Regions from separate parts of the Exiguobacterium sp. s39 genome, predicted to be linked through region 2. Evidence: predicted binding sites of a transcription regulator. Region 2 holds the regulator's gene; each other region holds the start of a gene.

Region 1 (8,243 bases), on a different contig from region 2:
TTGCTGAGCGTCTCGGAGAACTCGGGATTTCGCTGATTGGTCTCGACTTACCAAGCGTCGATGCGATCGATAGTAAGGAAATGGCGGCCCATCACGCACTGGCGCAGCATGGAGTCCATATCCTTGAAGGACTCGTCCTTGATGCGATCACGCCTGGTGATTACCACCTCAACGCTGTTCCACTTCCGCTCGTCGACGGCGACGGTAGTCCCGTTCGTGCCTTACTTCGTCCATACTAAAAAATCCGTCCAGCAGGCTCTCTGCTGGACGGATTTTTTGTTACTTAGGTAGTGGTTCGAACAAACTAGCTTCGATTTGACGAACGACATGCCCAAGGACTGCAAGCGATGGATCAACCTCAAATCCTTGATCCAGAGAATGATTTGCTCCTTCAATAACATCAATCGTCAGTTGTGAGGTGCGACACGTTTCAAGTGCCGCTTCATCATAAAACTTATCGGCTGTTCCGATGACAAGGAGTCCAGCTTGCGACGAGGTGGCGATTTGTTCGACTACTTCGGCTTCAAGAACGGGTGTTAAGAAGACGAAACGTGCTGTCTGTAGATTCGGCTTAGCGAGCAATGCCGCTAGCGGAATTGTTCCTAACGACTTTGCGATGAACTGAACGTTTTCATATGTATGTGTCGCAAGCACTTCTGAGACGACGGCGTCGACCCGTTGCGTCATGCAGACATTCGATTCTGCGTCTGTCATCGAAAAGAGCTCTTCTGTCACATAATGAATACAGATGACATCGATGTCTCGAGCTAGTAGTGCCATCCGGCTGTAGTAGAAGTAAGGATGGTCGTAAAGGTACGATGCTCCCGAAATCAAGAAGCAAACCTGTTTGGATCCCATTTGAAAATGATCATATGAAACGGTTGTCTGATCGACGACGATGGATGATTGTTCAATATGCATGAAATCCCTCCACACTTTTTCTAGACTTTACCATTTCAAAGATAGACTGTCATGTCTTTTTCGGTTCTCCCTTATAAACTAAAAAAGGCGATGTACCAAATTGGGTCATCGCCAATCCTATATCTTTATCCAATCGGAGCAAACACGGACTGTTCGACTTGTTTTAATTCATAGAACGGTCCTTGTCGCGCCATCAATTCGGTATATGTTCCGACTTCGATGACGTGACCTTGATCCATGACGATGATTTGATCCATCGCTTCAAGACCCGCTAATCGGTGGCTGACGAGGACAAGTGTCGCGTTCTCCGCTCGCGTGAACAATCGATCGAGAATCATCTGTTCTGTCAAAGCATCAACGGAAGACGTCGGTTCGTCAAGCAAGTAGAGCGACGCTTCCCGTAAGAGCACACGAGCAATCGCTAAGCGTTGTTTTTCTCCTCCAGACAAGTTCTCTCCTTTTTCAAATACACGATCGTTTAATTCGAACGTCGTTAACCCAACATCATCGAGTGCTTGACGCATCGCCTCGTCCGTTGCTGCTTCGTTCGCAAGCAATAGATTATCGCGAAGCGTTCCATAAAAGTAATGATTCTGTTGCAGGACGACATTTGCGTGTTGCCACAGTCCTTCCGGATCAACCGTCTGACTCTCTTGACCAGCAATCGTTAATCCGTCTGTCGGATACATCCGTAACATCAATTGAAGTAACGTGGATTTCCCGGAACCACTCGCCCCGACGATTGCCGTCTTCTTGCCGGCAGGAATTGAGACGGTGATGTCACGTAAGACCGGACGCGGTGCATCAGGGAAAGTGAACGTCAACGCGTTCGTTTCAAAGGATGGTGCCTGATCGAGAACAAACGTGTCATAAGTTGGCTCTTCTTGCTCGGTCACGACTTCATCAAGTCGTTTCGCAGCATGCCGGCTATCTTCGAAAAAGCCCGGTAAAATCGCCATCGGTGCGGCGTTTTCAAAAACGGTCAGCGATGTCATGACGAGTAAAGCGAGGAAGACCCCTTCGAGCTGTCCGCTCGCGACAAGATAGGCACCGACACCAAGAACGAGCCAAGAGATGATCAGCGTCACCATCGTATTCAAGACCAAGTTCGAAACAGCATGTAAACCATTACGTTTTTCTTCTTCGACATACCGTTTTGCGACGGCATTCAAGTCCTGTTCTTTTTGATCAAGTTGCTGATAAATCTTTAAATCCCGATAGCCTTGGAACAACTCTGTCACTTCTGTCGACAGATCACCACGGCGGACACGAACTGAACGTGCGAAACGTTGTTCGCGGTACGCGAACCAACCCGGAATCAAGAAACCGGTCAGAATCAGACCAAGCAATAACAGTCCGGCAATCGTCCACGAGAAGAAACTGACGAAAAAGATCGTACAGAAGAAGACAAGCAGCAACACGATCGGTGGATAAAGGACACGTAAAAACGTATTTTGCAGACTCTCGACGTCCCCGACAATCCGGGCAAGTAAATCCCCACTCCGGTATTTGCCGAAAATTCCTGGCGCGAGCGGCTCGAGTCTCCGGTAGAACGACGTCCGGATATCACTGAGGATCGTAAACGTCGCCCGGTGCGAATAATAACGTTCCGCATATCGACTGACGGCGCGCGTCAGACTCGAGATTTTTTGCAGGGCAATCAAGACAGCGAGCGTCTGGATCGGTGGCAACAAGGCTGCCTTTGAAATCAGGTATCCACTTGCTGCGAATAAACCGACCGCTGTCACTCCGGCGAGGACACCGAAGAAGATCGACCAGGCGATATCGCGTTTTTGATGCACCATCAACCGAAAGACTCCTAGTAGTTCCTTCATCGTGTTTCATCCCCTCTCTGGACGCTGCGCATCCGAGCATATTCCGAATCACGTCCAAGCAGTTCATCGTGAGTGCCACAATCGACGATTCGTCCGCCATCGAGGACGACGATTTGATCTGAGCGCTCGATCGTATGCAGGCGGTGTGCGACAGTGATGACTGTCGCTGCTTGTCCAAGCTGTTCGATCGCTTGTTGAAGCAGTCGCTCCGTTTTGACGTCGAGTCCTGTCGTCGGTTCATCAAAGACGATGACGTTCGGTCGTTTCAAGAACGCTCGTGCCAACGCAACGCGCTGTTTCTCGCCACCTGATAGACCACGTCCGCCTTCTCCAATTACTGTGTCAATCCCTTCAGGTAACGTCGCAATCAACTCCTCGAGTCCTGCCGCCTGCGCCGCCTCAAAAATCTCTTCCGGCGTCGCTTGACGGAGTTCACCGATTGCGATGTTTTCTGCCAGCGTTCCGGCATACAGATACGGATGCTGCGAGATGTAGCTCAACTGACGGAACCAGCTCGCTTCCTCCACCTGACTGCGCTCGATCCCGTCAAGCAGAATCCGTCCTTCTTTTGGATCCGCGAGTCCGGCAATCAACTGTAAGACAGTCGACTTACCGGCACCACTGCGACCGATCAATGCCACCTTTTGATACGGTTCAATCGCAAGTGTCACGTCTTGTAAGGCAAAACGTCCTTCTTGATACGTAAAATCAACTTCATCCAAGACGATTCGTGGTGGACGGTTCATCGAAAGTTCTGATTGACCGAAGGCGACAGGACGATCGTCTGCTGTTAGTTCGGCTGCGATCTGTTTCGCTGCCGCGACACTACCTCGTCCCGTATGGAAGGCAGTTCCCATCTCTTTTAAGGCAAGATAGTATTCTGGTGCCAACACGAGCATCAAGAACGCCGGGACGAAGGTAATGCTTTGGAACAAAATCAAGCGCAGACTGACTTCAAGTGCAATCATTCCCATGCTGAGCATCGAGATGAACTCAAGCATCAACGACGACAAGAAGGCGAGCTTCAAGACCGTTAACGTCGCATCCCGGAAATCAAGACTACTTTTTTCGATGACGTCACGTTGTCGTTTCGCACGACCAAATAACTTCAAGGTCGTCAATCCCTGCAACGTATCAAGGAATGTTCCCGAGAATGCCGTCATCTTTTCGAGTTGAGCATCGGCCCGCTTTTGCGTCATGATGCCGATGATGATGTAGAACAACGGAATGAATGGTGCCGTGATCATCATGACGAGACCGGTGATCCAGTCATAGCTGAATGCCGCGATCAAGACCATCAAGGGAACGATCGTCGTCTGGACGACTTTCGGCAAGTACTGACTGTAGTAGCTGTCCATCTCGTCTACAGCGTCGAGCAAGACACTGACCTTCTGTCCCGCTTGCCCTTGTAGCATCATCTCGACCGAACGACCTGTGTATTTCGCGACGAGTGCTTCCCGAAGCGCCTGCTTCATGTGTGCAGATAACGTCGTACCGAGACGACCGTTCCAATACGTCACGGCGACTCGGAGCAACAGCATCCCGAGGACGACGAGTAGTAACGGAATGACGGCTTCAAACGGTTGTTCTTTCAAGAAAATCCGATCGACCGTCAACACGATACCATACGATTGACCGACGACCGCAACCCCCATCAGGAAAGCTGCAATAATGAATTGAATGAGAATACTGCGTGGAATCTGGACGATTCCTTTTAATGGATTCATATACAAACGTCCTTTCACAAAGTGTGAACGACTTTTAGTGAATATTTTCACATATCGTACATTTAGTATACCGAATCCGGAACGGGGATGCCATGCAGATGCTGTCGAAAAGGTGTGACGGTTTTGTGAGAGCATATGATTCGACAATTCTTTCGAATGAAACTATTATGGATATACATTATCCACGTTTAACAAAAGGAGACTTCTCATGCAAATGAAAACCGGAGTCGAGCAATCCGTCTACGCGATGTTGCTCTTGACCTTCCTTCCGGATCGCGCTGTGTTGCCCGGTGAATTCATCAGCCAGCAACTCGGTGCCTCGCCAACCTATTTTCAAAAACTCTTACGAAAACTCGTTCAGGCGGATCTGTTGTATTCCGTACCGGGTGTCAAAGGCGGCTTTCGCTTACGGCGTCCAGCAGACGAAATTCAAATCTTTGACGTCTATCAAGCGATCGAGGGCAAACAGACGTTGTATGCGTCAAGCGGTGTCTTCGAGGATTTGATGGGAATTCAGGAACAGGAAATCGGTCTACTCTCGAATCTGATGACAGAGGCGGAAGACGCGTGGCAATCGACGTTGAAGCGCGAGTCGATCGGCTCGATCCGTCAAGCAATCGATGCCTCCTGTCCACCGGAACATTTAGAACGGTTGCATACGATAATCACAGACCGGATGATGACACTTTAATGAACAGAAAGAGGTTTTTACCATGGTATTGAATCGTTATTTTGACTTATTCGACGCGTCACGCACGGACGCACAAGCTTTTGAGGATCTCGTTTCCTTATTCACGACAGACATCACGTTCGTTCTGAACGGACAACCAAAGCACGGCATTGACGCCTGGAAACAGTTCGTCCGTCATGTGTTCACGGCGAATCAGGATATTAAGCATATGTATGCGGGCTGGGAAGAAACAACACCAGGAACGTATGAAACACGCTGGGCAGTTTGCGGAAAACGGGCAGACGGTAGTGTCTTCACGCAAGACGGAAAAGATATCGCACGTCTCGATGAAAACGGACGGATCGCTTACCTGGAGAACGTTCCAGATGATCCGACGATGTTCCGTTCATAAGATTACTTTTAAGTAACGAAAACCTGTGTTCCGCGAAAGCAGAACACAGGTTTTTTGGTATTCTTATAGGTTCTTCGCTTTGAATGTGTCTCCACCTTCGATCGTGCCGTTATCAAAGCCTTTTTGGAACCAACGTTCTCGTTGCGCCGATGTGCCGTGGGTGAAACTTTCCGGTACAACATATCCTTGTCCCTTCTCTTGTAACGTATCATCCCCGACAGCATTCGCTGCCGTCAACGCTTCTTCAAGATCGCCTTCTTCGAGCAAGTTTTCGCCTTGCGCATGATGCGCCCAGACGCCGGCATAATAATCGGCCTGTAGCTCGAATCGAACGAGGTACTTGTTGAACTTCTCCTCACTCATTTGCTCTCGAAGTGGCATGATCTCGTCCGACTTTCCAAGTAACGTCTGGACATGGTGTCCGACTTCGTGCGCAATGACATAAGCCATCGCAAAATCGCCCGGGGCCCCGTACTTCGTCTGCAGTTCATCATAAAAGCTTAAATCAATGTATAATTTCTGATCACCGGGACAATAAAAGGGACCGACGGACTTCCCTGCTTGTCCGCAAGCCGAACTGACTTGATCCGTATATAAGACGAGCTTTGGTTTTTTATATGTTTTGCCATCTTCTTTAAATTCCTTCGTCCAGACCCGTTCCGTATCCGCTAAGACGACAGAGACGAAATCCGCTGCTTCTTTTTCCTGTGCTGTTTCTTCGTACGTCGTATTTTGCTGATCCCCACCGGTTAAGTCTCCGAGTAATTCAGCTGGATTACCGCCCATCAAGGTGATGACGATCAGCAGGATGATCCCAACACCACCACCGATACCGGCGATTCCTTTCCCTCCCATTCCTCGTCGATCCTCAACGTTCGAACTCCGTTCTCTTCCCTTCCATTTCATGCGCTTTCCTCCTACTCGTTTCGTTGTAGGTCTTTACCCGAAAGCATTCGTCCGTAACGCTCCGTCTTAGGATGGACGTTCCTTCTCGTATTCATTGCTAAAATAAGTACATCCATTTCTAGGAATATCGCCCTCCTGTAGAGAAGAAGTTCAGCACGGATTTTCGTAGAAAGGAGTTGTCCGATGCACTCGTTCCGTCAACACCTCAAGAACTTCATGCATACGTACCGTAAGGACATCCTTGTCCTATCTGGTATGTTTGTATTCATCCTAATTTATAGCTTCCCGTTGTTTCGTTCCGGTATGGTGACGTTCAGCGATCTATCCTTCGGACTGTCCTCACATCGCTATTTAGAAGAAATCTACGGTGCCTGGAACAATCGCTGGAGCACGACGACGCTTCTGAATGTCGCACGATTGCTCTACATCCTACCGTTTTATGTACTCAGTCTATTGTTTGGCTCATCCGGTCCCGTCTTGATCAAGTCATTCATCATCGGACTGTTGACGATCTCTGCTTTATCGATGTTCGCTTTTACGAAACGGCTCCATTCGGTTTATGTCTCGAAGCACTTTTCTTATCTCTCACTGATTGCCTTTGCGATTGCCGCGTTGTTTTATGCCTTGAACCCATGGGTGATTACGCGGATTCAACATATCTATTTACTATGTGGTTATTCCGTCTTCCCTTACGCTTTGATGTTGTTCTTCAACATCTTCGACCCGAAGTTTCGGGAACAACTCGATCCTGGTTTTCGTTTGTCTGATCGGTTGAGCCGACGGACATGGATTGATATTACCGGACTATCGATCGTCTTCGCCTTCATGGCGGCGGGGATCCATTATTTCTTCTTCTCGCTGATCTACATGGGAATCATGGTCGGACTCATTTTCCTAAAGACGAGTTGGACCCGTCGCAAAGAACGGATTTGGTCACCGTTACTGTGGTTTTATGTTCGGGCGACTTGTGCGTTTGGTCTCGTTTTTCTACTATTCAATGGATATTGGTTCTTGATGTACGTCGGCTCGATTCTGACTAGCTCACAAGCTTCACAACACAATATCAATGTCTCTGATACATTGATGTTGTTCAGCCGACACTCGAGCTGGGCGAACGTTTTATTTTTAACGAGCTACTGGTGGCCGATGTTTGATTTGACGACGTTACCGCTGACGTTTTGGATTGCTGGCGCGATTACACTTTTACTCATCTTGCTAGGAGCCGTCGTCGCGTATCGGCAACCGATCCATCTATTCTTTAGTCTGCTTGCGATTCCGCTGATCGTCTTTGCGACCGGTACCCATGAACAAGTTGCCGATGCTTTCGTCCTGTTCGTGACGAAGACACCGTTGATCGGCGCGATGTTCCGCGATCCGAATAAGCTAGTTGGTCTCTTGATGGTCAGTTACAGCTTGTTGCTCGCCGTCGGATTGAATGCCGTCTTTATCCGTGCGTCCCGGACGATTCCACTGAAGTTGTACCGGGTCGTCTCGATCGTCGGAACACTGATCGTCGTCGCCTGCTTTTTCCTCCCTTACCGGACTGTCTATATGGAAGGTTTTTATCATCCAGTCAAAATGCCTAAGGAGTACACAGCTATCCAAAAAGAAGTCGATGGGAAATGGTTGCAATTCCCGATTGCGGACGAGATGACACAACCGAGTACCGGCATCGCGACTCCACGCTGGAATCAAAATCCACGAAAAGGTGGCGAGATCAAGGCTACGGGTGACGTGCAAGTCTACACGTCGGCACACGATACCGTCTTTCA
Region 2 (8,243 bases):
CGATCGGACTTCAAGGTTGCGGATCGATTTCGTTTGAAGAGGCTTCAAGACCATGACGTTTACTGTACTGATAGCCATCGAGCAAATAAAAGACGATTGCGAGTGCCCAAATGCCGACACAGCTTATCAAGAAAGCGGTGAGCGGTGAGACACTACCGTAATACGATAGGATCAACGGGTCATTGAGTTCGACGAATAGCTGTGTCGTCAGGAGCGTACAGCATAATCCCGAGAGTAAACTGACGAAAAGACCGCTCCATGTCTGGATGACGAGACCGATCATACAAGAAATCAGGAGGAACAAAGGAAGCGCGGCATTAAAAGCATCCGGCCGGATGAAGGTGGACACGTAGTCTGCATACATCGGTACGAAATAAAGGATGCCGGATAGCAGTCCTTGAATCAAGTTAATGAAAAAGCTTTTCGTCCGCATCAGTGTTGGTTCTCCCATCGTTCCATCAATTCGAGTAGATCGACATCAATTTGGTCACGTTCTGCTGAAAGAGCTGTCGCTTTCGGAATATCGTTGAAGACTTCCGGTTCACAGAGCAATTGTTCAATTTCTGCCGAACGCTGTTCGAGCCGCTCGATGTCTTGTTCGAGTTGCTCGATCTGCTGACGGCGCTTGCGTTCTTCTTTCTGTGCTTCCTTGTCGATCGTCTTCGACGCCGTGACCTTTGCGGCTTTTGCTTCCTCGGCTTCAAGACGCGCAATCTCTTCTTGCTCCGCCTTCTTCTCCGTGTAGTACGAATAATCACCGAGGTATTCCGTCACGCCGGCTTCACTCATCTCGATGACGCGGGTCGCGATCCGGTCAATGAAGTAACGGTCGTGGGAGACGAATAGCAGCGTACCTTCGTAGTCGACGAGCGCGTTTTCAAGGACCATCTTCGAATCCAGATCCAAGTGGTTCGTCGGCTCATCGAGGACGAGGACGTTCGTCTTCCGGAGTTTCAGTTTCGCGAGCGCGAGACGTCCGCGTTCGCCACCGGATAACTCATGAACAATCTTGAAGACATCGTCACCGCTAAATAGGAATTGCCCGAGTACGGACCGGACTTCTTGTTCACGCATCAGTGGCCATTCGTTCCAAATCTCATCGATGACACGGTTCCGATCATTGAGTTCCGCCTGCTCTTGATCGTAATATCCGATCGAGACGCCGGTTCCGAAACGGAAATCACCGAAGAGGGGGCGTAAGCGGCCGACGAGGACTTTCAGGAGCGTCGACTTTCCGATTCCATTCGGTCCGACGAGTGCCAGCGATTCACCGCGTTGCAAGCGGAACGTGATGTCTTTTGAGACAGCTTCTTCGTAACCGATCGCCAGTTGATTGACTTGAAGAACGTCGTTCCCGCTCTGTTTTTCAATCGGGAAGGACAGGACCGTGCTACGCTCATCCCCATCTGGTCGGTCGAGCCGGTCGACCTTCTCGAGCCGCTTCCGGACACTTTGGGCACGTTTTGTCGTCGTCGCCCGGGCGATGTTCCGTTGAATGAAGTCCTGCATCTTCGCGATCTCTTCTTGCTGCTGTTCAAACTGCTTCATTTCCTGATCGTATAAGGCCGCTTTTTGCTCCAAGTACTTCGTATAGTTCCCCGTGAACTTACGACAGACATTGCGCGACAGTTCGTAGACGACATTGACGACTTGGTCGAGGAAGTACCGGTCGTGCGAGACGATCAGGACGGCACCACGATAACCACCGAGGTAGCTTTCAAGCCAAGCAAGCGTATCGATATCGAGGTGGTTGGTCGGCTCATCGAGAATGAGGAGCTCTGGTGCTTGCAGGAGCATCTTTGCTAAGGCAAGCCGTGTCCGTTGACCACCAGATAATGTCTGAATCCGGCGCGAGTAATCATCCGGATAAAAGCGCATGCCGTGCAAAACGGAGCGGATATTCGCTTCGAACTGATAACCACCGGCTTCTGAGAAGTCGTGTTGCGCTTGATCGTACGTCTTCAAGAGACGATCGTAAGCGACCGGGTCGTTCAAGATATGCTCCATGCCCATTTCGATTTCCATCCGGCGCAGTGTTCGTTCTTGTTCCTGGAGATGTTCGAAGACGGTCAGCATCTCGTTCCAGATCGTCTCATTCGATTCGAGACCACTGTCTTGCGCGAGATAACCGATTTTGACATCCTTGCCTTTCATGATGTCGCCCGAGTCATGACTGAGTTCACCAGCGATGATTTTGAGCAAGGTCGATTTACCGGCACCGTTTCGTCCGACGAGCGCAATCCGATCTCGCTCTTGTACTTCCAGTTTGATATTTTCTAAAATCGGCTCGACGCCGAATGATTTCGAGAGTTGATTGACTTGTAAGAGTATCATTTCCATCCATCCTTCCACCCTTTAGTCTATCACGAACAAAAGCGCAAGGTCCTGCGGAATATATTATTTGTGACTCTATGTGAAGTGGTTTACAATCAAGGAGAGTAGAAAGCTTTTTGCAAAGATTTGGGTGCCACGATGGATGTGGCCGAAGGGGGAACTGCAGGATGAATGGACCAGACACAAAAATTCCACAAGCGACAGCAAAACGGTTGCCGCTATATTATCGCTTCATCCAAAGTTTATACAATTCAGGCAAGCTCCGCGTCTCTTCTGCTGAGTTAAGCGAGGCGGTGAAGGTTGATTCAGCAACGATTCGTCGCGATTTTTCCTACTTTGGGGCATTAGGGAAGAAGGGGTATGGGTATAACGTTCAACATCTCTTAACGTTTTTCCGCAAAACCTTGAATCAAGATGAGGTGACGAATGTTGCCTTAATCGGGGTCGGTCATCTCGGAACAGCGTTTGCAAATTATAACTTTTTAAAGAATAATAGTACTCGGATAGTCGTTGCGTTTGATGCGGACGAAGAGAAGGTCGGAACAACGACGCATGACGTTCCAATCTATCATGTTTCGGACATGAAAGAACAAATCGAAGCGAATCAGGTCGATGTTGCCATCTTGACGGTTCCATCGCAGTTCGCACAGTCAGTAGCGGATGAGTTAGTCGAGTATGGTGTGACAGGCATCCTGAACTTTACGCCAGCGCGGTTGAACGTGCCAGCGAGCGTCCGGGTCCATCACATCGATTTATCGATCGAGTTGCAGTCGTTAGTTTATTTCATGAAGCATTATTCGCAATCAGCTGAAGGAGTGAAATCATAATGGAAAACCTTATCCCGCTCACACTAGGTATCGGACCAGCGAGCATCGGATTAATCGCGGTCGTCGCGTTGATCATCTTCGGACCGAAGAAGTTACCAGAATTCGGACGCGCTGCGGGTCAGACATTGAAAGAGTTCAAGAATGCCACGAACGGCATCATGGACGACGATAAAAAGGACGAACCGAAAGAGAAGTGATTGAATCATGACGGTTGATCAAGAGCAAAGCATGACGTCGCACCTTGACGAACTGCGCAAGCGGATCGTCTGGTCGCTTATCATCGTCGTCGTCCTGTTCGCTGTCGCATTTCCGCTCGTCCGACCGCTCGTTCGCTTCTTGCAAGCGGACTTAAAAGAGCTCGGCATCGGTTTGAATGCCTTCAACGTCGCCGATCCTTTAATGTTGTATTTGAATCTTGCGTTCATCATTGCGCTGATTTTAGCGTCACCGTTCTGGATGTATCAACTCTGGGCATTCGTCCGACCAGGACTTTATGACAAGGAGCAAAAAGCGACATTGACGTATATTCCGGTCATCTTCTTTCTATTTTTGGCTGGCGTAGCCTTCTCGTATTTCTGGTTGCTTCCCTTCTTGCTTGAAGTCTCAACAGATCTCGGGAAAGAGCTCGGAATCGAACAAGTCATTGGAGTCGAGAACTACTTCAGTTTCTTAATCCGATTGACGATGCCGTTCGGTCTTCTGTTCCAATTGCCGGTCGTGACGATGTTCCTGACGCGTCTTGGTCTCGTGACGCCATATTTCATGCGAAAGAATCGGAAATATGCGTACTTTGTGCTGTTCGTCGTTGCGGCATTGATCGCACCGCCGGATGTGACGTCACACTTGATGATCTCGGTGCCATTGTTCGTTCTCTATGAGATCAGCATCTTGATTTCTGCGCGGACGTACAAAAAGGTCTTGATCCTCGAGCAACAGGCAGAGCTTGAACGACAGGCGGACTTGATGCGTGAATTGAATAAATGAATCGTGAATTCCTTCCGACGATTTTGGAAGGGATTCTTTTTTATGAAAGCGTTCTTTTTATATTGATAAAGCAGTTAGTGATGCGTATACTAAAGATAATTCATGGGGGCTTAGCTCAGCTGGGAGAGCGTTTGGCTGGCAGCCAAAAGGTCGTCGGTTCGATCCCGATAGTCTCCACCAATACCAAATATCTAACTCCTCGAAGCGTCGAGGAGTTTTTATTTTACTCCCAGTTAAATTCCTTACAAATATAAAATGTCATGTAAAACAAATAAATTAAAAAAATAGACAAATATAAATTGTTTATTTCCATTAAATTCATTAAACTAAATATACAGAATTTTCGTTTAACTGTTTTATCAGTAGTACTACTATGGTTTTACAGAAAAGGGGAAAACGAACGCATGAAGAAGAAGATTGCACTTATGGCAGCCGTCTTAATGACGTCTTCCAATCTAGTCAGTGCGCAAGGTGCACTGTCGTCGCAAGACAAAGCAACGGGTCAAAAACCGCAAGCGCTCTCGCTGAAGAAATCGGGGCAAGAGAAGAACTACAAACAATCGGATAAAGTCCGTGTCGTCATCGAGATGGAAGAGAAGCCGGCGATTCAAATCGCCCAGGCTCAAAACAAGCGGTATAGCACATTGAGCAATGCCGAAAAAGAGTCGATCAAAGATCGCCTCGTCAGCGTCCAAAAATCGGTCAAGTCAGCCATCGCTAAAAAATCAATTCCCGTTACATATAAGGAGAGCTTCACGACCGTCATCAACGGATTCAGTGGTGAAGTTAAGTTCGGCGATATCGAAGACATTAAAAAACTCAACGGAGTCAAGAGCGTACATATCGCCCATGAATACGCGCGTCCGGAAGTTGCTAAAGGTGCAAAGCCAGACATGCTGTACAGCAAGGACATGGTCAATGCGAAGGAAACATGGCAGGACTATGGTTTTAAAGGGGAAGGAACAATCGTTGCCGTCATCGATACGGGAATCGATCCATCGCATAAGGACATGGTCTTGAGCCCTGAGACGAAGATCGATTTGACTTCTTCGAAAGTCGATAGTGCGAAAGAAACAAAAGGTTTAAAAGGAAAATACTTCACGGAAAAAGTACCGTACGGCTATAACTATGCCGATCACGATAGCGAAATCCGTGATTTAGGTGCGGGCGCATCGATGCACGGGATGCACGTCGCGGGTACGGTCGGAGCAAACGGCGATGAAGCAAACGGCGGCATCAAAGGGGTCGCTCCGGAAACACAACTCCTCGCGATGAAAGTCTTCGGAAACGATCCAGGAATGCCATCGACATTCAGCGATATCTACATTAAAGCGATCGATGATGCGATTGCACTCGGAGCCGATGTCATCAACATGAGTCTCGGATCGACGGCATCGTTCGTCAATGCAGATGATCCAGAACAACGCGCAATCGTCAACGCGATGAACAACGGTATCTTGTGTGCGATTTCTGCTGGTAACTCGGCATTCGCAGGTCATGGTGCAGGTAACCCGTACACAGCGAACCCGGATATCGGTGTCGTCGGTGCCCCAGGTTTAACGAGCCAAGCACTCCAAGTCGCATCACTCGAAAATACGAAATTGACACTCGAAGGCATGGCGCTGACGATTGACGGTCAGGATGCTGGTTATTTGGCATACCAAAAACAAGATTCACCGAATCCGATTGCTGTCTTCGATAAAGAGAAGAAGGATGTCGTCTATGTCGGTGACGGTCAAGCTTCGAACTACGAAGGCAAAGACGTCAAAGGGAAAGTCGTCTTCGTCGTGCGTAACGGTGGTTTCAACTACGGTATGATCCAAGCAGAAGCTGAGAAGCAAGGGGCAGCAGGTGTCATCGTCCGCGGTCGAGTCGATCATGGGGATTACGTCAGCATGGCGCTCAACAATCCGACGATTCCACTCGTCACGCTTAGCATCGCAGACGGAAACGATCTTGAAGCAAAAGCAAAAGAGGGCAAGGCAATCGCTGTCACGTTCGACGGAAAAGCAGTCTCAGCCGATAACCCGGTCGCAGGACAAATGTCTGACTTCACGTCTTGGGGTGTCACACCAAGCCTTGACTTCAAGCCAGAAATCACGGCACCAGGTGGAAAAATCTACTCAACGCTCAACGATAATGAGTATGGTGTCATGAGTGGAACATCGATGGCGGCACCACACGTTGCTGGTGGAACGGCACTCGTCATGCAACGGATCGCGAAGGACTTTAAAGTCGATGGTGCGACACGCGTTAAGCTCGCGAAGAACATCTTGATGAACACGTCGCGTCCGCAACTCGATCAAGGAAAATACAATGCGCAGCTAAAAACAGGCAACTTCTACTCCCCACGTCGTGAGGGAGCTGGATTGATGGATCTTCGTGCTGCCATGAAGACACCAGTCGTCGTCACAGAGACGAAGTCGGGTGAAGGTAAGGCATCCTTGAAGGAAGTCGGCGAGAAGTTCACGTTCACGCTTGATTTGAAAAACTACAGCAGTGAAAAAGTGACATATAAGTTAGCCGGAACGGTTCAATCGGATCTCGGTGCAGAAGGATCGAACTTCCTCGAAGCAAACGGCATCTTTAAAAAGGGAACGATCGGTACAGTGGATGCAAACAAAGGCACATATCCGATCTCATTCGCAGTTGGCTCGAAGAAAGCAAGTTCGGTCTCGATTAATCCGAAGAGCTCAACGAAAGTCAGTGTATCGGTCGATCTGAAGGATACAACGGACTGGGCAAACGAACTTCCGCTCGAACAAGTCTTTGAGAACGGCTACTTCGTCGAAGGATTCGTCCGTCTGATCGATACGAAGAGTAAGAATCCAGAATTGACGGTTCCTTACGTTGGCTTTAAAGGAAAATGGGATCAAGCTCCGATTCTAGACGCACCATTGTACGATGAAGACAACACGTTCTATGGTTTGACAGGTCTAGCGACAGAAGTGAAGGATAACTTCGAATTCCTTGGCGCAAACGCTGCTGGAGATGTCGTCGCGAACAAAGTTTCGTTCTCACCAAACAACGATGGTAGCGCAGATGAAGCCTTCCCGATCATCTCGTTCCTCCGTAATGCGAAAAAAGTCGAGTACTCGATTCTTGACCGGAATAAAGCAACGCTTCAGAAGCTCGATACGCAAACGGACGTCGTCAAGAACTACTACGATAGCGGTTCAGAGGACGGATACACACCAGTCACAAGCGCTGCTTGGGACGGAACGATCAACGGGAAACCGGTCAAGGATGGTCTTTACTACTACAAAGTCAAATCCGTGATCGATTATCCGAATGCAAAATGGCAGTCGAATCTCTTCCCAGTCTATATCGATACGAAAAAACCAGCTGCAACTGTGAAGTGGGATGCGTCGAAATCAACGCTCTCGTGGACAGCAGGTGACCAAGGAACAGGTGTCGCGTCATACGATATTCTCGTCAATGGTAAGAGTGTCTTGAAACAACCGCTTGCTGCAACAGAAAAAGCGTACACGTTGACGGATCTTCCAGAGCGCGCGAAGATTGCCTTCGTCGTGAAGGATTATGCAGGAAACAGTGTGAAAAAAGACGTCAACACGACAGGTGTCGATAAAGCGGTACCGAACGTTCAAATCGATACACCAGTCGCACTTGGTCTTGCGACATCAAAAGTCATCAACATCGCAGGTCACGTCTCTGATGAATCAGGCATCAAATCGTTCAAAATCAATGGTAAATCTGTCAAACTTCGCTTCGATGCGGCCCAACAAAACTATGCGTTCAGCCACGACGTGACGTATACGACGGATGGCGTCAAGTCATTCAAGGTCGAAGCGTACGATGGTAAAGGAAACCGTGTGGCGTTCAGTCGTCAAGTCATCATCGACACAGAATTACCGACGATTCGCGTCACAGCACCAAAAACCGTTTCAAGCAAAACAAAAACAGCTGAGATGAAGATCGTTCTTCGCGATAACTACAGCGAATTACGCTTTGACTTCAACGGTAGCGCGGAATACCGCCGGACGTTCAAAGAGCCGTACGAGATGAAAGCCTTCAAAAAGACAATCACGAAAAAAGTGACGCTCAAGAAGGGGAAAAACACGTACAACTTGAAACTGA
Region 3 (8,243 bases), 2.0 Mb from region 2:
TCAACCAATCGGTTGGCTTTTCTTCTTCGTCGCACTCGTCGGCGTTTGGGCCGTCGTTCGTTCACTTAAGAAACGCCAAATGTTTCCACTCGTATTCGCAGGTCTGACTGTCGTCTTATTCGGCTGGTTCGGGATTGCGACATTGATTTACGGCGGTATTCCATCGTAATCAAGGTACGTTAAAAAGAGAGATGCCTCGCGCATCTCTCTTTTTATTTGTCTTTCTACAAAAAAACGAATCCACTCGAAAGTAGATTCGTTTTCTTTATCTTATTTTGAAGTTTGAAGGAAACGGAGCAAATCACCATAGATGACTTTATCCGAAAGTCCTAACTCCTTCTCGGATTGTTTCGTAGATTGTTTACACATCTCCGCTAACTCTCCATCTTTTACTTCTTCACCCGTCTGACGATCATAACATGTTTCCTGCGTATAGACCGTTTTGTCTGTTATGACGGAACCATCGCGGAACAGCGCATAATCCTTGTGCTGCTTCGAGAAGAGATCGGTACCGAACAATACTTCATTCTTGAAGTCTTGTCCTAACAGATGTAGCAATGTCGGTTTAATGTCGATTTGGCTCGCGACGTCTTCATGTTTCACACCTTTCGTTTGACCCGGTAAATGGATCACGAATGGTACACGTTGCAATTGCGCGACATCATACGGTGTCAACTCATCTTTGTTCATGAGTTCTGCCATCGCAGCATTGTGGTTCGTCGAGATACCATAGTGGTCGCCATAGACCATGAAGATCGTGTCATCCCACGTACCATCTTTTTTCAGACCCTCGATGAATTTACCGAGTGCCATATCTTGATACGCTAGTGCCTGAACATAATGGTTCAACGTCGTAGAACTTGTCTCAAGCGGTGGTACGAGTTCATCTTCTGGTTTTGGCATCTCAAATGGATAGTGGTTCGTCAATGTGATGAACTTCGAATAGAACGGACGTGGTAAATCTTTCAACATCGGCAATGACTGTTCAAAGAATTTATCATCGAGCAAGCCCCACTCCGTCAAATCTGCTGGATCACCTAGGTCATAATCCGTCTCTGAGAAGAAACGATCGACGCCAAAGCTATTGTAGACGATGTCTCGGTTCCAGAACGATTTGTTGTTTGCATGGAAAACAGCTGAATAATAGCCGTCTTCTTTCAACATTTCAGGAGTTGCCCGGAATTCGTTTTCTCCGTTCGTAAAGAATGCTGCACCGCGTCCAAGTGGATAGATCGAGTTTTCGAGAATGAACTCAGCATCTGCCGTTTTCCCTTGTCCTGTGTTGTGATAGAAGTTATCCCATGAATGCGATTCCTTGATCAACTTATTCAGGTTCGGTGTAATCTCTTGTCCGTTTGGTGCTTTTAATCCAACTGCAAAGGATTGTGCCGACTCAAAGGAAACGACGATGACGTTCTTTCCTTTGTACTTTCCGAACATAGCTGGGTTCGGTTCGGCATGTTTTGAATCAATGAAGCTTTGAACTTCCGACAGTTCAGAACTGTCTGCGAGTGCTTTTTGCGCAGATGTCTTCGACTGAATGAGTGCATCATACATATGGAAGTTAAATGTTCCGATGTTTTTAACGAGCAATTCTCGGTCGAAGGCACGTGTGAGCAATTCTGGACGTTCTGTCTCAGCAAGCGTCAAGTTTCCAAGGAAAACGACAACTGCTGCAACGAATGCGAGAATCGCGCGTCCACGTGACGCAACATTTTTTGACATGTCCATTTTCCGTAGGAAGAACGGTAAGATGATCAAGTCTCCGACGATCAATAAATCGGACCAGTTCAAGAGTGACCCGAGCGATGCAGAAACGGTCTCTGCATTCGATGTTTGGAACAATACCGGCAACGTCAGATAGTCATTAAAGAAGCGGAAGAAAATGATGTCCGCATATAAAATGAGTGTCGCGACGAACAATGTACCGTAGATGAACCATTTTTGAACATTTCCCCGGAAGAAGAAGCTGAACCCGAACATGAAGAGCGCTGAACTAATTGGGTTAATTAGTAGAATGAATGCTTGCGCAGAGTTTGTTACGGGAACGTTGAAGAAAAGTGTATACGCTAAATACGTTTTTAACCAAATCAATAAGGTCGCAATCCAAAAGAGCTTATGCTCTTTATAGGTGCTGCGAACGCCTTGACCCATCTTTAGGCGCATTCGCGACCAGATGTTTGCGTCTTGCTGCATAAAAACCTGCCTCCTAATTTACATGTGCTTTCTGCTTTCAGTTCACACAACTTACATCATAATTTACATATACCCATATCACGTGAAAATTTTACGCTTAGTTTTACAAAAATGCAACTGGAATCCGGAAGATACTTAACAATCACATAATTACTGTACGTTTGTAAACAAAAAAAAGATTCGCCGAAGCGAACCTTTTACTGAAATTGAATATTATCATTTTTTGAGAAACATCTGCTTCGCAAGCCATGCACAGCCGATGACTCCTGCATCGTTTCCAAGCTCGGCAATCTTGAACGTCGTCGATCCGAAAACCCGTGGTAAAGCAAAGCGTTCGAACTGTTGACGCAGTGGTGCAAGCAATGTCTCGCCCGCTTTTGAGACACCACCACCGATGACGATGATTTCCGGGTTAATACTGTTCGCTAAGTTGGAGATGGCAAGACCGAGGTGGAACGTCACTTCTTCTACGACTTCCGTTGCGATCCGGTCTCCTTTCTCATACGCTTCGAATACGTCTTTCGCCGTCACTGCCTTGATGTCGTTGAGTAACGTTTCCTTCCCTTTACGCTTCTCAAGACCAAGACGGGCAATCCCTGTTGCTGACGCGATCGTCTCAAGACATCCTTTACGACCACATCCACATAGAACGCCACCTTCAGGCAACATCGTGATATGACCGATTTCTCCAGCCATTCCGACTGTACCATGCACGATTTGTCCGTTCGTGATCAAACCACCACCGACGCCCGTACCGAGTGTGACCGCAAGGAGTTCGGTTGCACCACTACCGGCACCTTTCCACATCTCACCGATTGCCGCTGCGTTCGCATCATTTTCAAGAACAGCCGGTAAACCCGTCAAACGCTCGAATTCACCGATGAGTTCAAAGTTACTCCAACCGATATTGACCGCTTTCTCAACGACACCTGTATTGAAATCAATGAATCCCGGCGCACCGATGCCCGCTCCAACGAAATCTTCTGGTCGTTTATTGCTCTCTTGACACTTCTCAAAGAAGGATTTTGCGATATCTCCAGGAATTTGTACGCCATCATTCAAAACGACTGTCTCGATTTCCCACTTTTCTACGATGATCCCTTGCAAATCCAAAATTGCCATCTTGACTGTCGTTCCGCCAATATCAATGCCGAGTAACCATTTCATTGCTTCGTCTCCCCTATACTCATATAATGTCTGCTTCCTCATTTTACCGGACATAACTCGTTTGCGCAAAGGGTTGCACAACCTTAAATGTTATCGGATTGTGAACGCTTTAATTCATGTCGCAAGATTAGTTTTGCTGAATCGTACTGTCGTTGTTCCAAAACGCCTGCTTCTTGTAATTCATCGAGTTCAAGCATCATCATCGCGATATCGGACGCCCGGTCCCCAAGATAGATGAATGTCCCGTATGTCTTGAGTAATTGCTGTACGTCATACAGTGTCTTCATCGACCATCGGCTCCTTTACATAGGCATGTAGCAAATCATATGTCGCTTGTAACGACGTCTCATGCGTACGTTCGTACGAATGACTCGATTCGATTCCCGGACCGAACAATCCGTGCCGGACGTCGTGACCCGCACTTACTGCTGCTGAGGCATCCGAGCTATAGAACGGATAGATATCAACTTTATATGGAATACTATTTCGTTGTGCTAAGCGCGTTAACTGGTGTCGTAAAGCCAAGTCATATGGACCTGAACCATCTTTCGCACAGATCGAGACCGTGAATTCATCCGAATGCTGACCGTCTCCTAGCGCTCCCATGTCGACCGCGATGTATTCTGCGACCTCGTCCGTGAATCCAGCATTCCCACCGAATCCGACTTCTTCGTAATTTGAAATCAGGATCTGGACCGTGTGTGGTAGTTCGATTGTTTTCCATTCCTTGATCAATTCAAGTAACAAAGCAACGGATGCTTTATCATCGAGATGGCGCGACTTCACGAATCCCGTTTCCGTATAGAGGAATCGCGGATCAAACGTTACGATGTCTCCTACTTCAATCCCCGCAACGCGCGTCTCTTCTGCTGTCGTCGAACGAATGTCTAATCGTACTTCGATATTATCAGCGGATCGTTCCGTTTTGTTCGTCTCGCGCGACGTATGAACACTCGAATGATGGAACACGATCGTACCTGAAACCGTTTGACCGTCCATCTTGTGAATGAGACAGTTCTCTCCTTCGATCGCTGTCCAAGCATATCCCCCTAGTTGTGATAAACGAAGTCGTCCTGTTGGTAGAATCTCTTTCACCATCGCTCCTAGTGTGTCGACGTGTGCCGTCAGTAACCGCGTACGCGTTGAAGCACCAGGTAGTGTCGCTAAAATCGCTCCTTTTTCAAGTTTTCGATACGTGATCCCTTCTGCGATCAATCGCTTTTCTACATATGTAATCGCTTCTTTTGTCGAACCTGTTGGACTCGGAATCGAGACAAGCTCTTCAATCGTACGTATGACTTCTTTCATGTTCATTCGCTCCCTTTCAATCGGACTACGACGTAATATCCGCTTTGTTCTCATGATAACAAATATTCATTCTTTGCCGATACTGATATCCTACGGATACCATGCGAAAAAGCTGTAGCACTTTTTTTGCTACAGCTTCTTTCCACACCATCTGAAGAACTTAGACATACTTCTTCATCCAAATATCATCACGATATGTGCCGTCTTCTAATTTTACGGAATCTGGATCTTCGGCATATACTTCAAAACCGAGCGACTCATAAAGATTTTGTGCGGCTTCATTTCCTGATAAAACGGCAAGAATGACTTGCTCGACGTCCGGTAACTTCTTCGCTTCCTCGATTAAGGCTTCCATTAAAGCGCGACCAGTACCCCCACGATATTCAGGTGATACGTATACTCCAGAAATCATCGCTTTATGCGATTCACGTGACAATTCATATGGTTTGACCTGACCAAACCCAAACAATGTATCACCGTCGAACATACCAAGCCAAACCTCATCGGAGTCGGGTTCTCCCTCAAGTCCTTCTTGTACTTCGCGGAGCGGGGTTTGCTGTTCATCATCAAACGAATGACCGAATGCATCTGGATGATTTTTTAATCCCTCAAGGCGTAGATTCCAGTATTGTTCTGCATCCTCTTTAGTTAGTTTTCGAAAAGTATACATGACTGTCGGTTCTCTCCTTTTTGGGTATCATGACGTACAAAAAAATGACGTAAAAATGCTTCTATCTCTTACTTAACCCTTTTCTAGTAAAATAAAACCTAGATTTTTTTCTTTTTACTACCGGACGAATAGATGTGATTTTTTATGTATTTGTTCTCTACATCAAAAAAACTCAAGTGTGGACAATATGAAGCAAGTCCGACACTTGAGTTTTTTGCTACTTTATTTCGTAATACCTTCATCATGATGCGTACGCTTATCCTTGCAAGACGGGTTCAAGCGTCTGACGTAATACATCAGCAGAATGATGGAATTTCTTCAACTCTTCTTCCGTCAATGAGACTTCAATGATTTCACGCACACCTTGACGATTGATGATGGCGGGAACTCCAATATGGATACCGGAAATTCCGTACTGCCCATCGACATGCGCACCGACCGTCAATAGACAGTTCTCATTTCCGAGGATGGCACGAACGATCCGAACGAGTCCAAGCCCAATCGCATAGTAGGTTGCTCCTTTGCGCTCGATGATATGATAAGCAGCATCTCGGACGTTGATGTAGATTTGATCAAGATCTGCTTGAGAATAACGATCGTCTTCAGCAAGTAGTTCATCAATCGTTTTTCCATAAATGCGGCTGTTACTCCAGGCTGCGAATTCCGTGTCACCATGTTCGCCAAGAATATAGGCATGGGCATTTCGGGAATCAATGTGAAAGTATTCTCCGAGCATTTGACGCAGACGCGCTGTATCCAGCACCGTCCCTGATCCAAATACGCGTGCTTTCGGAAGACCGGAATATTTCCAGGCAAGATGTGCCATGATATCAACCGGATTGGAAGCCACGACGATGATTCCATCAAAACCGGAATCCATGATTTGACGAATCATTTCTTTCATGATCAACGCATTCTTTGCAACGAGATCGAGTCTTGTCTCACCTGGTTTTTGTGGAGCGCCTGCCGTGATGACGACGACTTCCGCTTCGCGGCAGTCTGCGTAGTCGCCAGCCCATATTCGCATCGGTGAAGAGCTAAATGGTGTTCCATGGTTTAAGTCCATTGCCTCGCCCTCTGCTTTGGCTTTGTTGACATCAATGATGACAAGTTCTTCACAAAGTCCAGCTGTTGACATCTGATAGGCAAAGCTTGAACCGACTGCACCAGCTCCAATGAGAGCTACCCGTGTCACTTTCGCATGTAATTCCATATCGTTATGTCCACCCTTTCATTCGTCCTAAGAGTTTGTTAACTATCTCACAAGTAAATTGTAACATCTTTCACATTCTTTGTATCATGTGAAATTAATCACATTTGTCCATTTTGTGTCATTGATATCCTAACATAAGGAATTACATACTCATATACTTTCCAGTTACCAGAATCGAACGATGATAAACCCGATTCCACTTGCCAAACCACTTGTCAAGACATTGACAGCATCGTTCCCTAAAAATCGAATGCCCGAAACGTAAGCGGTCGGTTGACCATGGTGCTCTCGCTTTTCTGTGTATTCCCCACAAACCGTACATCGGTAAACGCGTTGCCCTACTGCTCCAAATAGTGTATCCAGTAGGCTCCCAAGTACACCGATGCTTGTTACGAGTAAGACATCCCTTAAAGAAAGAGAAAATATCCAATGCGCTGCTATCGCGATGAACGCAGCTCCTGCGATCGTACCGACCGTTCCAATTAGCGACATCGCTCCACTTGTTCCTGCTGGTACCCGACGTAACGTTTTGAGCGACCATGGATCACGTTTTGAGAGCGGTCCGATTTCGGATGCCCACGTATCAGCATTCGATGCTGCGATGACGAATAGAAATAACAAGAGATACGCAAAATCCATCGTCATGGCATACGCTAAGGCAGCAACGAACGCTAGCCCTCCATTCGCAAGGACCTGCCATCCATCACGCGCGCCGTCTTTCTCAACGATGGAGTCGACCGATTGTTTTCTGGATCGTCCGACCTTCGATAACAAGCTCGAGCTACCAAAGAAAAGCAAGAGTACTACTAATCCTTGCCAACCGAATCCGAATGAGACACCACTACCGACGAGCAAGGTCATGATCGCACCACTTGTCGTCAATAAACGAAAAGATCGTCCGGTCCAAGCCAGCAATAGACAAAACAAAATGGTCGCGCTTAGCATCGGATGACCTCTAAGTCAGTGACGATCAGGTCAACTGGAATATCAAAGGCTTCCACTTCGAAATCTGAAAGAAGTTGTTCAGAAAAGGCAATCGATACTTTGCAACCTGTATATGTCACGAGTGCACGATCGTAATAGCCTCCTCCCCACCCTAACCGATATCCGTCCCGTCGATAGGCGCGACCTGGAACGAGGCAAAGCTCTGCTTGAGCAAGTGAAGCGCGACGTGCTGAAGCGGTCGGTTCAGCAATCCCCATCTGATTTGCTTGCAGTTGATCTTCTGGTCCATGTTCATAAAAGATCATCTCGTCTCCGACTACTTTTGGTATCAAGACCGTCTTGCCCTCTTGCCACGCCTGTTCAATCAGCATTCTTGTATCACATTCATTTCGAAAAGCTAATGTGATTGCGACACAAGTCGCTTGTTGCCATTCAGGTAATAATAATACATGTTCGTGAATCAACCGTTCCTTCTCCGCACGGTTCTCCATTACATCGAGTCGTTCTTTAATCAAATGGCGTACTTCTTGTTTATTCATGACTGTCTTCCTTTCCACAAAAAAAGCCATCACACGAAGTGACGGCTTCCATCTCAATTATTTCACTTCACGGTGAAGTGTGTGCTTACGGAGACGTGGGTTGTATTTCTTCAACTCAAGACGCTCTGGGTTGTTACGCTTGTTCTTTTTAGTGATATAAGTACGGTCACCAGTTTCAGTGCAAGCTAATGTGATTTTAACGCGC

The links. The regulator Rex, encoded in region 2, represses fermentation and respiration genes when NADH is low (regulators of the CRP and FNR family bind a similar motif). The targets are predictions, from matches to a motif close to TTGTGAAATATTTCACAA.
Region 1: a site for Rex is predicted at 4,519-4,536, ahead of cydD (thiol reductant ABC exporter subunit CydD). Genes of this name have one in related genera too.
Region 3: a site for Rex is predicted at 6,641-6,658, ahead of KNQ11_RS01100 (L-lactate dehydrogenase). Genes of this name have one in related genera too.

The regions. Positions count from the first base shown of each region.
Region 1 covers NZ_JACSNA010000002.1:34,523-42,765, reverse strand. The annotation lists gene kynB (arylformamidase) at 1-239, shown strand, start outside; gene KNQ11_RS11735 (cyclase) at 280-921, opposite strand; gene cydC (thiol reductant ABC exporter subunit CydC) at 1,047-2,756, opposite strand; gene cydD (thiol reductant ABC exporter subunit CydD) at 2,753-4,483, opposite strand; gene KNQ11_RS11720 (Rrf2 family transcriptional regulator) at 4,692-5,174, shown strand; gene KNQ11_RS11715 (nuclear transport factor 2 family protein) at 5,197-5,565, shown strand; gene ypfJ (KPN_02809 family neutral zinc metallopeptidase) at 5,629-6,471, opposite strand; gene KNQ11_RS11705 (polysaccharide biosynthesis protein) at 6,655-8,243, shown strand, end outside.
Region 2 covers NZ_JACSNA010000001.1:2,202,541-2,210,783, reverse strand. The annotation lists gene KNQ11_RS11415 (hypothetical protein) at 11-433, opposite strand; gene KNQ11_RS11410 (ATP-binding cassette domain-containing protein) at 433-2,334, opposite strand; gene KNQ11_RS11405 (redox-sensing transcriptional repressor Rex) at 2,502-3,161, shown strand; gene KNQ11_RS11400 (twin-arginine translocase TatA/TatE family subunit) at 3,161-3,358, shown strand; gene tatC (twin-arginine translocase subunit TatC) at 3,366-4,145, shown strand; tRNA gene KNQ11_RS11390 (tRNA-Ala) at 4,250-4,325, shown strand; gene KNQ11_RS11385 (S8 family serine peptidase) at 4,550-8,243, shown strand, end outside.
Region 3 covers NZ_JACSNA010000001.1:215,959-224,201, reverse strand. The annotation lists gene KNQ11_RS01130 (DUF2759 domain-containing protein) at 1-169, shown strand, start outside; gene KNQ11_RS01125 (LTA synthase family protein) at 271-2,196, opposite strand; gene KNQ11_RS01120 (ROK family glucokinase) at 2,413-3,363, opposite strand; gene KNQ11_RS01115 (YqgQ family protein) at 3,447-3,650, opposite strand; gene KNQ11_RS01110 (M42 family metallopeptidase) at 3,634-4,671, opposite strand; gene KNQ11_RS01105 (GNAT family N-acetyltransferase) at 4,832-5,341, opposite strand; gene KNQ11_RS01100 (L-lactate dehydrogenase) at 5,598-6,554, opposite strand; gene KNQ11_RS01095 (DUF92 domain-containing protein) at 6,720-7,499, opposite strand; gene KNQ11_RS01090 (5-formyltetrahydrofolate cyclo-ligase) at 7,493-8,038, opposite strand; gene rpmG (50S ribosomal protein L33) at 8,096-8,243, opposite strand, start outside.